Regions from separate parts of the Paenibacillus sp. FSL M7-1455 genome, predicted to be linked through region 1. Evidence: a T-box and tRNA genes for the amino acid it is inferred to sense, from the RefSeq annotation. Region 1 holds a T-box; the other holds one or more tRNA genes.
What was found. The T-box of region 1 lies ahead of tyrS (tyrosine--tRNA ligase). A T-box ahead of a tRNA ligase gene usually reads a tRNA of that ligase, here a tRNA-Tyr.
Positions count from the first base shown of each region.

Region 1 (6,092 bases):
CAGTTCTTCGCGGCCTCTGGCGATGTCGATCGGGGTCTGGCCGCTCCGGTCTTTTCGCGTTTTGTCGGCTCCCAGGCGCAGCAGCGCTTCGACGACATCCAGCCTTTCCTCGCCGTCGGATACCTGGGTGTGGAGCGGCGTGCTTCCGTCCTCCGCTGCCGCGACGTCCGCCCCATGGCGGACCAGGAGCGAAGCAATTTCGGGATACAGTGCGATATGCAGAGGCGTAATCCCATCCTCATTCCTGGCATGGATGTCCGCCCCCTGCCGAATCAAAAATTCGACCAATTCCTCGTTATCCGTCGAAACGGCGCCATGCAGCACTGAAAATTCGTATTCGTCTTTCCCGTGAATCAACGTCGGGTCCGCTTGCAAAATCCGTTTCACGGCCGTAAAATCATCGATCTCCGCTGCTTCGTACAAATCTTCGAACGTATAGGTCATTGCTGCCCCTTCCTTCCCCCGATAAAACGTTTTAATGTCCTTCGTCAATCACGATTTTAACAAATTTCCTTTTGCCTGACTGCACGATGTCGCCGTGTTGGATCCGGATCGGCTCGTACGGGTCCGACAGCTTTTTCCCGTTGATTCTGACCGCGCCTTGCGTTACGCTGCGCCTTGCTTCGCTGTTGGACGCCGCGAACCCGAGCATGACCGGCAGCTTGCCGGCCGGAATGCTTCCTTCCTCCAGATGATCGCGGCTTAGCGAAAATTCCTCAATATCTTCCGGAAGCGAGCGATGCTGGAATACGGAGGCAAAATGCCTTTCCGCTTGTTCTGCGGCCTGCTCGCCATGGTACATCTGAACATACGTTTTGGCTAATCGGACTTTCGCGTCGCGGGGATGGATCTCCACGTTTTCAAGCCCTTTCTTCAGCAGAAGCAGGTCGTCGTTCGAGATCGGCGTACTCAATTCGTAGTATTTTAACATGAGTTCATCCGGGATCGACATCGCTTTTCCGAACATATCATTCGGCGAATCGTCGATGCCGATGTAATTGCCGAGGCTTTTGCTCATTTTTTGCGAACCGTCAAGCCCTTCCAAAATGGGCATCAGGATGGCGATTTGGCTGCTTCTGCAATCAAGTGCGTTTTGGAGCGTCCTCCCCATCAATATGTTAAACGTCTGATCCGTGCCTCCGAGCTCAATGTCGCTTTCCAGCGAAACCGAGTCGTACCCTTGCATGAGCGGATAAAAAAACTCATGGATGTGAATGGGCTGGCGATTCGCGTAACGTTTCGCAAAATCATCCCGCTCCAGCATTCGCGCCACCGTCACCTTCCCCGCCAACTGCAGCGCATCTTCGAAATTCAATCTTTGAAGCCATGCGGAATTAAAATAAAATTGGGTCTTTTGAGGGTCAAGAAGTTTATACAGCTGCTTTTCATACGTGGCGGCGTTACGTTTGACATCCTCTTCCGTCAGTTGCTTCCTCGTTTCGGATTTTCCCGTCGGATCGCCGATCCTCCCCGTAAAGTCGCCGATGATCAGCTGAACCTCATGTCCCAAATCCTGAAACTGCCTCAGCTTGTGCAGGACGACGGTATGACCGATATGGATGTCCGGGGCGGACGGATCCAGCCCGAGCTTCACTTTCAGCGGTTTTCCCGTAACGATCGACGACGCGATTTTTTGCGCCAACGCTTCTTCCGGAACGATGTCCGCCGTTCCTCTGCGAATGATGTTCAGCTGCCGGTCCAGCTCTCGTTTTTGTTCATCCGACAACTGTCTTACCCACGATTCCATGTGTGTCTCCCCCTTAAGCTCAACCAGAAATAATAAAAAAAACAGCCCTCTCTCCCATCAAGGGACGAGAAGGCTGTCTCGCGGTACCACCCTAATTAAAGAAGTTTTGGAATAACCTCTTTCGCTTATTTGTCATAACGGCATCTGGACATGCCGGGTAAAAGCTACTGTGCGCGCATTTCGCTTTTCCAGCTCCGGATCGTAATTCGGGAACATGATCGCACCGGTTCACACCAGCCACCGGCTCTCTGCAGACGTCCATTCAAGCTCCTTACTGAAGGTGTACACCCTATCCATCATCGCTTTCCTGATATTCAATTTTTTCCATTTAATCAAAAAATGCCATGGATGTCAACGCCTTTCTTTCACCGGCATGGTCTATGTCCGACATGGATCTAACAATTATCCATTTACAAATCGGATCCGTTCCGGTATATGAAAAGAGCGGGGAAAAATGGTTGATCCATTCTAAGGAGCGTGATCTGTAAACGATGAAAATTCACTTTTTGGGAACGGCGGCCGCCGAAGGCGTGCCAAACGTGTTTTGCCGCTGCGATACGTGCTTGCAGTCGAGGAAGCTCGGCGGGAAAAACGTCCGCACGCGTGCTTCCGTCATCCTCGACGACACTTGGAAATTCGATTATTCGGCCGATTCGCAGATGCAGGCTCTGCGTGACGATATCGATCTGGGCCAAATCGAGCATCTGCTTGTGACCCACACGCATTATGATCATTTTCAGCCGCAGGATCTTATCAGCCGGATCGAAGGTTTCGCGCACGGCATCGAGCACCCGCTACGGATTTACGGCAACGATCTCGTCATGTTTCATTCCCGCCAAGCCCTCGGACACTTCAAAAACCGCTTTGTTTTCCATCGCATGAAACCGTTTCAACCGGTGCCGATCGGCTCCGCAACCGTGACGCCGCTCCTTGCGGACCACGACCCCATGGAAACCTGCTTGCTTTATTTCGTGGAGAAAGACGGCAAAACGCTGCTCTACGGCAATGATACCGGATGGTTTCCCGATGCGACCTGGGAATGGCTCCAGGGCAAAAAAGCCGATATCGCGATCCTGGACTGCACCCATGGCTTGACGGGAAACAACCGCCAGTCCGGACATATGAGCGCAGATACCATCCTCGACGTTCAAAGAAAATTTCTGCAGGAAAGGATCCTGACCGAAAACGATCTGATCTACGTTACCCACTTCACGCACAACGCCGGCCTGCTTCACGAGGACTGGGTCCGAATATTCGAGCCTCACGGCATCGGAGTGGCATACGACGGCCTTATCCTCCATGTCTGACTTTCAGGAGAAACCATGAACTCTACTCTGCGAAAAGATTATCAAGGTAATCGCCAGCAGCCGGTCACCGTCATCGCCATCGTTACCGCGCTCTGTCTGCTCGGGGATTCGATGCTCTACATCGTTTTGCCGATTTACTGGAAGGAGGCCGGTCTCACGGCCCTTTGGGAGGTTGGCCTCCTCCTTTCGATCAACCGGTTTGTCCGCTTGCCCATCACGCCGCTGATCGGGCTGCTCTATCGAAAACTGCCGCTCCGGGTCGGCCTTGCTTTTGCCGTCCTGCTGGCATCCGTGACAACGGTCGGTTACGGCGTGTTGAACGGGTTCGCCGCGTGGCTCGTGCTCCGGTGCCTATGGGGGATTGCGTGGTCCTTTCTCCGCATGGGCAGTTACTTAACGGTCATCCGTTATTCCGACGATTCGAACCGGGGCCACCTCATGGGGCGGTTTAACGGAATTTCACGCCTCGGAAGCCTGGTCGGCATGTTGGCCGGAGGCATTTTGGTCCCGTTTACCGGCATGGATGCCGTCTCCGTCGCATTCGGGTTGTTTATGCTGGCGGGACTTCCTTATGTTGCGTTACATATCACCGGCACCACCGACCGGACGGCAAATGGCGGCTACGATTCACATCAGCAGAAGGATCGCGGCAACCACCTGCGCGAGAACGTCTGGACGAAACCCGTAATGAAAATCATCGCTACCGGCTTGCTCTTATTTCTCATCCAAACGGTATTAACTTCTACGCTAAGTCTCCTGATCGAAACCCACTATGCGCAGCCGATGATGCTCATCGGCATGATCGTGACAAGCACGATGCTGTCGGGCGTGCTGCAAGCGGTTCGCTGGGCCTGGGAGCCGTTTCTCGCTTCTTTGTTCGGCCGATGGTCGGACGGAGTCAAGGGGAGACTGCCTCTTTTCCGTATGTCATTGATCGTTTCGGCGGCGGGATATGCACTGATTCCGTGGCAGCTTCCCGTCTACGTTTGGTGCGCGGCCATCTTGTTCGTCATGGCAGCCAGTACGGCCATCACCACGTTACTGGATGCTTTGGCTTCGGATGCCGCCCGTCTTTCTTCCGTCATCGCCGTCATGACCGCTTTTTCGGTTGCTGCGGATTTGGGATCGGCGATCGGCCCGATGCTGACGTATTTGATCCTCAACCTGCCTCACGGTATCATGTACACCTACATGGGAAGCGCCGTCGTTTTGGTGGTGCTGGCGATATGGCATCGGTCAAATGCGCAGTTGGTTAACGAGGCCGCACAAAAAAACTTGGGCCCTTTCGAAAAATCCCAATGATGAATGAAAGCTTGGCACCCTTTTACTTTCCGGACGACATAAACGAAAAACGGCAGTCTCCGATGGTATGCATCGGAGACTGCCGTTGTTGGATTCGGCTTCTTTGAACGTTTGGCGCAAACGGCTTAATACAAGCTTTCCAGCTCATCGATAAGCGATCCGACATAGGCAGCCGCGCTGCGGATCGGATCGGGCCGGGACATGTCCACGCCGGCCAGCTTCATCAAGTCCAGCGGGCTCATGGAGCCCCCGGCTTTAAGGACTTCGAGCCAGCGGTTCACGGCCGGCTGCCCTTCCTCCCGGATGAGTTTGGCTACCGCCGTGGATGCGGTAAGCCCGGCAGCGTAAGTATACGGGTACAGGCTCATATAGTAATGCGGCTGGCGCATCCAGGTCAACTTGGCATGGTCATCGATGACCACATCCTCTCCCCAGAACGAGGACAGGATATCCCCTTTCAGGTCGCACAGCTTCACGGCCGTGATCGGAACGTTGGCCATAGCCAGATCGTACACCCGGCGCTGAAGCTCTCCTTCAAGCAAATGGGTGACGAAATTGTGGTAGTAGGTGCCGAGCAGCTGGGAAATGACCCAGCGGCGCATCCTCGGATCATCGGAACGGGACAGCAAATGATCCGCAAGCAGAAGTTCGTTCATCGTCGACGGCGCTTCGATGAAATACAAGGACGGTCTGTAGTTCGTCAAACGCTGGTATTTGCTTGCGAGCATGAGGTGGCCTGCATGACCGACTTCATGCGCGAGCGTAAAGGCGCCTCTCATGCTGTCCGCCCAGCTGATCAAAATATAGGAATGCACTCCCGGAATGGAGCTGCAAAACGCTCCCGTTCTCTTTCCGGCATTATCCGCATAGTCCACCCAACGGTCGCGGAAAGCGGCCGACACGATTTCCCCGTATTCCGGACCCAGAATCGATAAAGCTTCCTTGATCAGCTCGCCTGCCTCCTGAAAAGAAATGCTCGGATTGAACTCGGGATCAAGGGGAGCCTTCAAATCCGCAAACGTCATTTCGTCCAAACCCAGCACCCGTTTCTTAAGGGCGGCGTACTTTCGCATATGCGGCGCAAGTTCTTCCTGCAAAATATCCAAAATATTGTTATACATTTCTTTCGTGACCTGTTGGGGCGTGAGCAGCATGTCCGTGACGGAGTCGTATCCGCGCAGGCGCGATTCGATCACTTGCCGTTTCACTTCGGTGCCGTACGTTTCGGCAAACGTATTGCGGTATTTGTGCAGCGTTTCGCTGAAAACTTTGAACGAATTGCGGCGCAAATCGGTATCCGGTGATTCGACGTATTTGTTTTCATAAAGCGCAAACGACACCGGTACCTCCTCCCCTTCGCCGTTTAGGGCGGACGGGAACGTCATGTCTGCCAGCTTGCTGCGTTCATAGATGCGATAAGGCGCTCCCAAAATTTCGCCGAACGAAGCCAGTACCTTTTCGGTTTCCGCCGTCAATCGATGCGGCTTGGTTTGCAAAAGCAGCTGCAGGCTGCGCTTGAAATCCTCAAGGGCAGGTTGTTCTTTTATGTACTGCTCGATCGTTCCGTCAGGCAGCGCGATGATTTCCGATTTGATGAAAGACAGCGCGGTGCTGACCAACGAAGATACATCCCGGGCTTTGGCCGCTTTGATCTGATTGTCCGGATTGATGCTGTCTCCCGACTGAAGCAGGTGAGCATAAGCGGCGGTGCGGTTGGTTCTGCCCAGGAGTTCTTC
Region 1 is NZ_JBBORO010000001.1:3,237,851-3,243,942, forward strand. It holds gene NYE48_RS14955 (ankyrin repeat domain-containing protein) at 1-444, opposite strand, end outside; gene tyrS (tyrosine--tRNA ligase) at 476-1,747, opposite strand; T-box leader at 1,805-2,056, opposite strand; gene NYE48_RS14965 (MBL fold metallo-hydrolase) at 2,239-3,054, shown strand; gene NYE48_RS14970 (MFS transporter) at 3,070-4,356, shown strand; gene pepF (oligoendopeptidase F) at 4,482-6,092, opposite strand, start outside.

Region 2 (6,092 bases), 2.4 Mb from region 1:
TTCTCATTCTTTATAGCATATCATATTGTCCTATTTTGTGAAGACTTATTCTTTCGTAGCTTTTGTCCCGCCGGCATTGCCGGAAGCGTTCATTTTGTTTTTCAGCGCCTTAAGCTGTTCTTCCACTTTCAGCTGCTTTTCGGCATCCACCGGACTCGTGAACGTGCTGGCCGATGGGCGGTATGGGGCGCGGAGGACGTCGGCTTCAGCTTCCATTTGCATGATTTTTTCTTCCATGCGGTGGAATCCGAGGGACGCGCTGCCGCTTTCGATCGTATGCAGGCTGTTGATTTGTGACATTTGCTTTTTGGCTTTCGCCATTTGGGCGCGGGTCACCAGCTCGTTGCGTTTGTTGCGCATTTTGTAGAACTCGTCTTTCATGTCATGCAGCTGCTGCACCAATTCTTTGGCTTGCGTTTCGGACTGCGCATGCAGGTCGCGGTATTCGGTGATTTTTTGATCGAAATAGATTTTTTCTTCGAGCAGCTTGCGTGCGATTTCCTCCTGGCCGTTTTTCAGGGCGAGCTCGGCTTGAGCCTCGCGCTGCACGGACATTTTTTCGGCTTCTTCAACGCGCTGCTTCATGCGGCGCTCGTTCGCCATTTGTTTGGCAACCGTCAGTTCGGCCTCGTGGATTTCAGCCTCCATATCGCGGAGGTATTGGTTCAGCATGACAATCGGATCCTCTACTTTATCCAGCAGCTCATTTACCGACGCTTTCGTCATATCTTTCAATCTTTTAAATACTCCCATGTTTTACACTTCTCCCTTCTCGTATTTGGACAGTTTTTTCTTCAGCTCTTCAAGCTCTTTTTTCATGGCTTTCTTTTCGATGTCTTCCATCATGGCGTCCAGGTTGGACGACGGGGAGGAAAATCCTCCGCTAGGTCTGCTGCCATAAGACGGATCGTTGTATCTGCTTCTTGGGTCAAAGGATGGGCCGTTGTTGTTGTAGTGGCCGTTTCCTCCGTAATAGCTTCCGTTGCCGTAAGCTCCGTTGCCCGGATGGCCGCCGTAGTAACCGCCTGGGCCCGCGGGGCCGTATGGATTATAAGGCGGAACCGGTTCCTTCGGTACGACGAGAGCGGCGATGAAGTAGATGAACAAGGTGGTGCCGCCTGTGAAGAAAACCGTGACGATGAACAAAATCCGCAGCAGCGTCGAGTCCATCCCGATCAAGTCCGACAGTCCGCCGCAAAGCCCGGTGACCATCTTATCCCGTCTCGAACGGTAGAGTTTGCTCATGATGTTACTCCTTTCCGCTGTTGTTCAGCTTTTGTTTCAAACGGGCCATTTCCTTCTCCAGGATGCTGGATACCGTCTCGCCGGCCTGCTCTAAGTATTGTTGGCCCATGCGGCGCAGGTCCCGCAAGCTTTGGGCTTCGAACTCCCAGTCGGAGATGCGGTCCTCGAGGCGGTTGAACATTTTAGGAACGTCCTGGCCGCCGCCGTAGCCCTCCATCCGTTGGTTCATGCGCTGCTGGAGCCGAAGCGTCTCCATGCGCGCCACGTAATATTGGCGTTTGTTATAAACGGTTTGGTATTCCAGTTTCAATTCGTTCAGCTGGCTTTCCAGGTCCATCAAGGAACTTTGGGTCGTATTCAGCAATTCGCTGTATTGTTCCAGCTTTTCCTCATAAATGATCTTTTCTTGGAGCGCCAGCTTGGCGAGATGATCTTCCCCGGCCTTCAAGGCCAGGAGCGCCTGCTCTTCGCGTTTGTTTTTCATCGTTTCGGCTTGATCGACTTGCAGCTTCAGCTGTCTCATATGTGCGGTGGACTGCTGTACAAGCTTTTCGGCTTCAACGATGTCATCCCGCGTGGTGGCCAGAAACTGGTCGATCAGCCGCACCGGATCCTGACTTTGCTCCAAACGTTCATTGATATTCGCTGCGGTAATATCCCGCACCCGACGAAAAACACTCATCTTGTGTAGCCCCTCCTTATTCGTTTTTTCCGGATTTCGGATAACATCCTCTTCATACGGATATGTGGTACGATATTTGCAACAGATTCATGTTAGTAGTAGCTTTTCTTTCCCTTCAGAAGGGAGATTCCGAAAATCACCAGCGCGATGCCGAGCAGCGGTCCGATGATCCAGGACAACTTCGCCAGCAAAGACAAAGCACCGAACGCAAGGATGATGGTTCCGATCACCACTTTGCCTCTGCGGATTCCGTAATAGCCAAGGACGATCAGCAGAATCGGGAAGAGCAAACCAATCAGTTTACCAAACAGTGGGGCGAACAAACCGAAGAGCATCAGCGCCCCGACGACGATCAATACGATTGCTGTTCCGTTATTGCGGTTTTTCATGCATTTCTCACTTCCTTTCAGTGCATCAACCTTATGTCTTTATTTTAGGTGGTACGGCCTCTTTCCAAAACAGACTGCAGACGGTTTTTCATCCTAGACCTTGGTCGGGGAACGTTTCAGACCTAAGGCTATCGGGGGTTTTTGCCCTATACCGCCGTTTTCCGGGTTGTTTAGCCTCCGAGGGTTTGCGACAGCAGCTAAAAGCAAAAAAAGGCACCGGAAACATCCGGCACCCTATTATAAGAAGCTTTACATATTTGCTTCGGCCGAAACCGGCTCGTTAGCGGCAGCGCTTTTTCCGTCATGCCTGACCAAAGAGATGAACAGGAGGCAAGCAGCATGCCGGCCGAGGCGCAAATGAACAAGGAACGGTATCCGAACTGATCGATCATCAGGCCGAGCAATGGCGGCGACGTGATCGCCGCAAGCGACGAGACGAGATAATACAATCCCGTCCGCGTGCCGATGCTGCCCTCGCTGCCGACCGATACCACAAAAGGGTACGAGTTGATGTTAATGAGGGCCCAGCAAATCCCTCCCAGCGCAAGCAACACCCGCAGCAGCAGAACGGTATCGACGAACGGCACCGCCGCAAATACAGCAAACAGTCCGATCACGCCCGCAAGGATCGTTTTCCTTTTGCCCAACCGGTTGCCAAGCCAGCCGCTCGGGATCGCAAACAACACGAAAAACAAGGAAAAGAACGTAAGCGAAAATGCCGCGTCTTTTTCCGTTAATCCCATGTAATGTTTACCGTATAAAGTAAATAGCGCTTCCACGCCTTGATAGGACACAAACCAGAAAAAGATCGCTGCGAGCAGGAGCACCGTCGTGCGGTCCAGTTCTCCTTTGAGCTTGATTTTCGGCCGTTTCTCGGCAGGCAGCGATACGATGACGTCCCTATTTTCCTTAATTGCGGCCGTCAGAATCCATAATGAAATCAAGGTAATCGCCGCTGCCGCGATAAAAGGAAAGGAAGGATTCGCCCCATACAGCACAGAACCGGCTCCAAAGGCCAAAATGCCGCCAAAACCGCCCATAAAATTAATGATGCCGTTCGCTTTGGTCCGTTGATGATCGGGCGTAATATCCGGCATGAGGGCGACCGTCGGGGAGCGGTAGACGCTCATTGAAAGGTTCATCAGCATCATGAACAGGAGAAGCGTGATAAAACTCGTATGTAATGGAATCAGGATGACGAACAGCGCAGCTGCAGGCATGCCCAACATCAGAAATGGCATCCGTTTGCCGAAACGGGTCTGGGTTTTGTCGCTCAAATGGCCGATCCATGGCTGCAAAAACAAAGCGAAGTAGTTGTCGAGGGTCATCATGAAGCCAATCAAGGCCGTGCTTTTAAGATAAGGATCCAAAAAATAAGGAACAAACGCGTTATAAAGCGACCAGGTAATGCTGATGCTGAAAAAACCGAATCCGAGCAGCCATGTTTTTTTCATGAAGGGAATGACCTCCACTTTCTTTTAAAATCGGGATTCAGGAACAGTGTAAAAAACTTGAATCATTTGTAGGTTGTTAGCAGCCGTTGGGCGATATCAGCCTCCAATTGAGGATCTCCGTTTTTTATATTATACAACAGGAGCATTCATGTATTGTTTGATCTTCGTTAGAAAAACGTAAGAATGGCTTGGTCAAGTTTAGAACCGCCGCAACGGTGAAGGAATGCAAAAAAGCTCTTAAGCTGCAATCATTGCAACTTAAGAGCTTGATCGTTCATGAGTATGCTGGTGAAGGGACTTGAACCCCCACTCCGTTGCCGGAAGCGGATTTTGAGTCCGCCGCGTCTGCCATTCCGCCACACCAGCAGATGAAGATGAAACGCGCCCTAAGAGATTCGAACTCCTGACCTTTTGATTCGTAGTCAAACGCTCTATCCAGCTGAGCTAAGGGCGCATATTTGATTGTAATGGAGGCGCCACCCAGATTCGAACTGGGGATAAAGCTTTTGCAGAGCTGTGCCTTACCACTTGGCTATGGCGCCGTAAATATTGGAGCGGACGACGGGAATCGAACCCGCGACCCTCGCCTTGGCAAGGCGATGCTCTACCGCTGAGCCACGTCCGCGTAAATGGCTGGGGATATAGGATTCGAACCTATGCATGACGGAGTCAAAGTCCGTTGCCTTACCGCTTGGCTAATCCCCAACAATTTGAAAACTTAGAGGGCGATCGATGGGACTTGAACCCACGAATGCCGGAGCCACAATCCGGTGCGTTAACCCCTTCGCCACGACCGCCACATATAAAATTGAACTGGCAGGGGCAGCAGGAATTGAACCCACACTAACGGTTTTGGAGACCGCTGTTCTACCTTTAAACTATGCCCCTAGATACTGGTGGAGGCTGATGGATTCGAACCACCGAACTCGTACGAGAACAGATTTACAGTCTGCTGCGTTTGGCCACTTCGCTAAGCCTCCACAATGGTGCCGGCGAGAGGACTTGAACCCCCAACCTACTGATTACAAGTCAGTTGCTCTACCAATTGAGCTACACCGGCTTTTATTCGTTTATGATTTCATGGTGGCTCGGGACGGAATCGAACCGCCGACACGAGGATTTTCAGTCCTCTGCTCTACCGACTGAGCTACCGAGCCTTACTATAACATGGTTAAAGCTTCTATGCAATACTTCATACCCTGAAATATTGAATGGCGGAACCGACGGGATTCGAACCCGCGATCTCCTGCGTGACAGGCAGGCATGTTAGGCCTCTACACCACGGTTCCACGGCCTTAATAATTTCTCCTGTAAAGAATCTACATATGTTATGAAAACATATTTAGACTTTTTGGAGATAAATTGCGGGGGCAGGATTTGAACCTGCGGCCTTCGGGTTATGAGCCCGACGAGCTACCGGACTGCTCCACCCCGCGTCATTATGAATCCTCGTTGAATGAGGATGATATGGTGGAGACTGAGGGGATCGAACCCCCGACCCTCTGCTTGTAAGGCAGATGCTCTCCCAGCTGAGCTAAGTCTCCATGGTGACCCGTAGGGGATTCGAACCCCTGTTACCTCCGTGAAAGGGAGGTGTCTTAACCCCTTGACCAACGGGCCTTAATTTAATGCTAATGAAATTTTATGGCGGAGAGAGAGGGATTCGAACCCTCGAGACGCTTGTGACGCCTACACGATTTCCAATCGTGCTCCTTCGGCCAACTCGGACACCTCTCCATAATGGCTCCCCGAACAGGACTCGAACCTGTGACAACTCGATTAACAGTCGAGTGCTCTACCGACTGAGCTATCAGGGAACAATAATTATTCAGATGTTTGATCACCTGAAAACTAGATACGAAACGTTTGCGTTTTATTTTCCGTAGCATTTCCCGGTTTTAAATCCGGGGCCCCCGAAAAGTATTCGGATTGAACCGCGAAGCCTAAGCTTCACTTTTTGGGGTACTTTTTAGGATAAGCCCTCGACCGATTAGTATTGGTCAGCTCCATGCATTGCTGCACTTCCACCTCCAACCTATCTACCTCGTCGTCTTCAAGGGGTCTTACATACTGGGAAATCTCATCTTGAGGGGGGCTTCACGCTTAGATGCTTTCAGCGCTTATCCCGTCCGTACGTAGCTACCCAGCCATGCTCCTGGCGGAACAACTGGTGCACCAGCGGTACGTCCATCCCGGTCCTCTCGTACTAAGGACAGCTCCTCTCAAATTTCCTACGCCCACGACAGATAGGGACCGAACTGTCTCACGACGTTCTGAACCCAGCTCGCGTACCGCTTTAATGGGCGAACAGCCCAACCCTTG
Region 2 is NZ_JBBORO010000001.1:817,624-823,715, reverse strand. It holds gene NYE48_RS03700 (PspA/IM30 family protein) at 46-753, opposite strand; gene NYE48_RS03695 (PspC domain-containing protein) at 757-1,245, opposite strand; gene NYE48_RS03690 (PspA/IM30 family protein) at 1,250-1,927, opposite strand; gene NYE48_RS03685 (LiaF transmembrane domain-containing protein) at 2,020-2,316, opposite strand; gene NYE48_RS03680 (SLC45 family MFS transporter) at 2,514-3,770, opposite strand; tRNA gene NYE48_RS03675 (tRNA-Leu) at 4,054-4,136, opposite strand; tRNA gene NYE48_RS03670 (tRNA-Arg) at 4,151-4,224, opposite strand; tRNA gene NYE48_RS03665 (tRNA-Cys) at 4,239-4,312, opposite strand; tRNA gene NYE48_RS03660 (tRNA-Gly) at 4,321-4,395, opposite strand; tRNA gene NYE48_RS03655 (tRNA-Gln) at 4,401-4,475, opposite strand; tRNA gene NYE48_RS03650 (tRNA-His) at 4,495-4,567, opposite strand; tRNA gene NYE48_RS03645 (tRNA-Trp) at 4,585-4,658, opposite strand; tRNA gene NYE48_RS03640 (tRNA-Tyr) at 4,665-4,750, opposite strand; tRNA gene NYE48_RS03635 (tRNA-Thr) at 4,755-4,830, opposite strand; tRNA gene NYE48_RS03630 (tRNA-Phe) at 4,852-4,927, opposite strand; tRNA gene NYE48_RS03625 (tRNA-Asp) at 4,983-5,059, opposite strand; tRNA gene NYE48_RS03620 (tRNA-Met) at 5,133-5,206, opposite strand; tRNA gene NYE48_RS03615 (tRNA-Val) at 5,239-5,314, opposite strand; tRNA gene NYE48_RS03610 (tRNA-Glu) at 5,316-5,390, opposite strand; tRNA gene NYE48_RS03605 (tRNA-Ser) at 5,416-5,507, opposite strand; tRNA gene NYE48_RS03600 (tRNA-Asn) at 5,512-5,587, opposite strand; rRNA gene NYE48_RS03595 (23S ribosomal RNA) at 5,741-6,092, opposite strand, start outside.
Region 2: it encodes a tRNA-Tyr, which carries the amino acid that the T-box ahead of tyrS (tyrosine--tRNA ligase) is inferred to sense. The anticodon was not compared.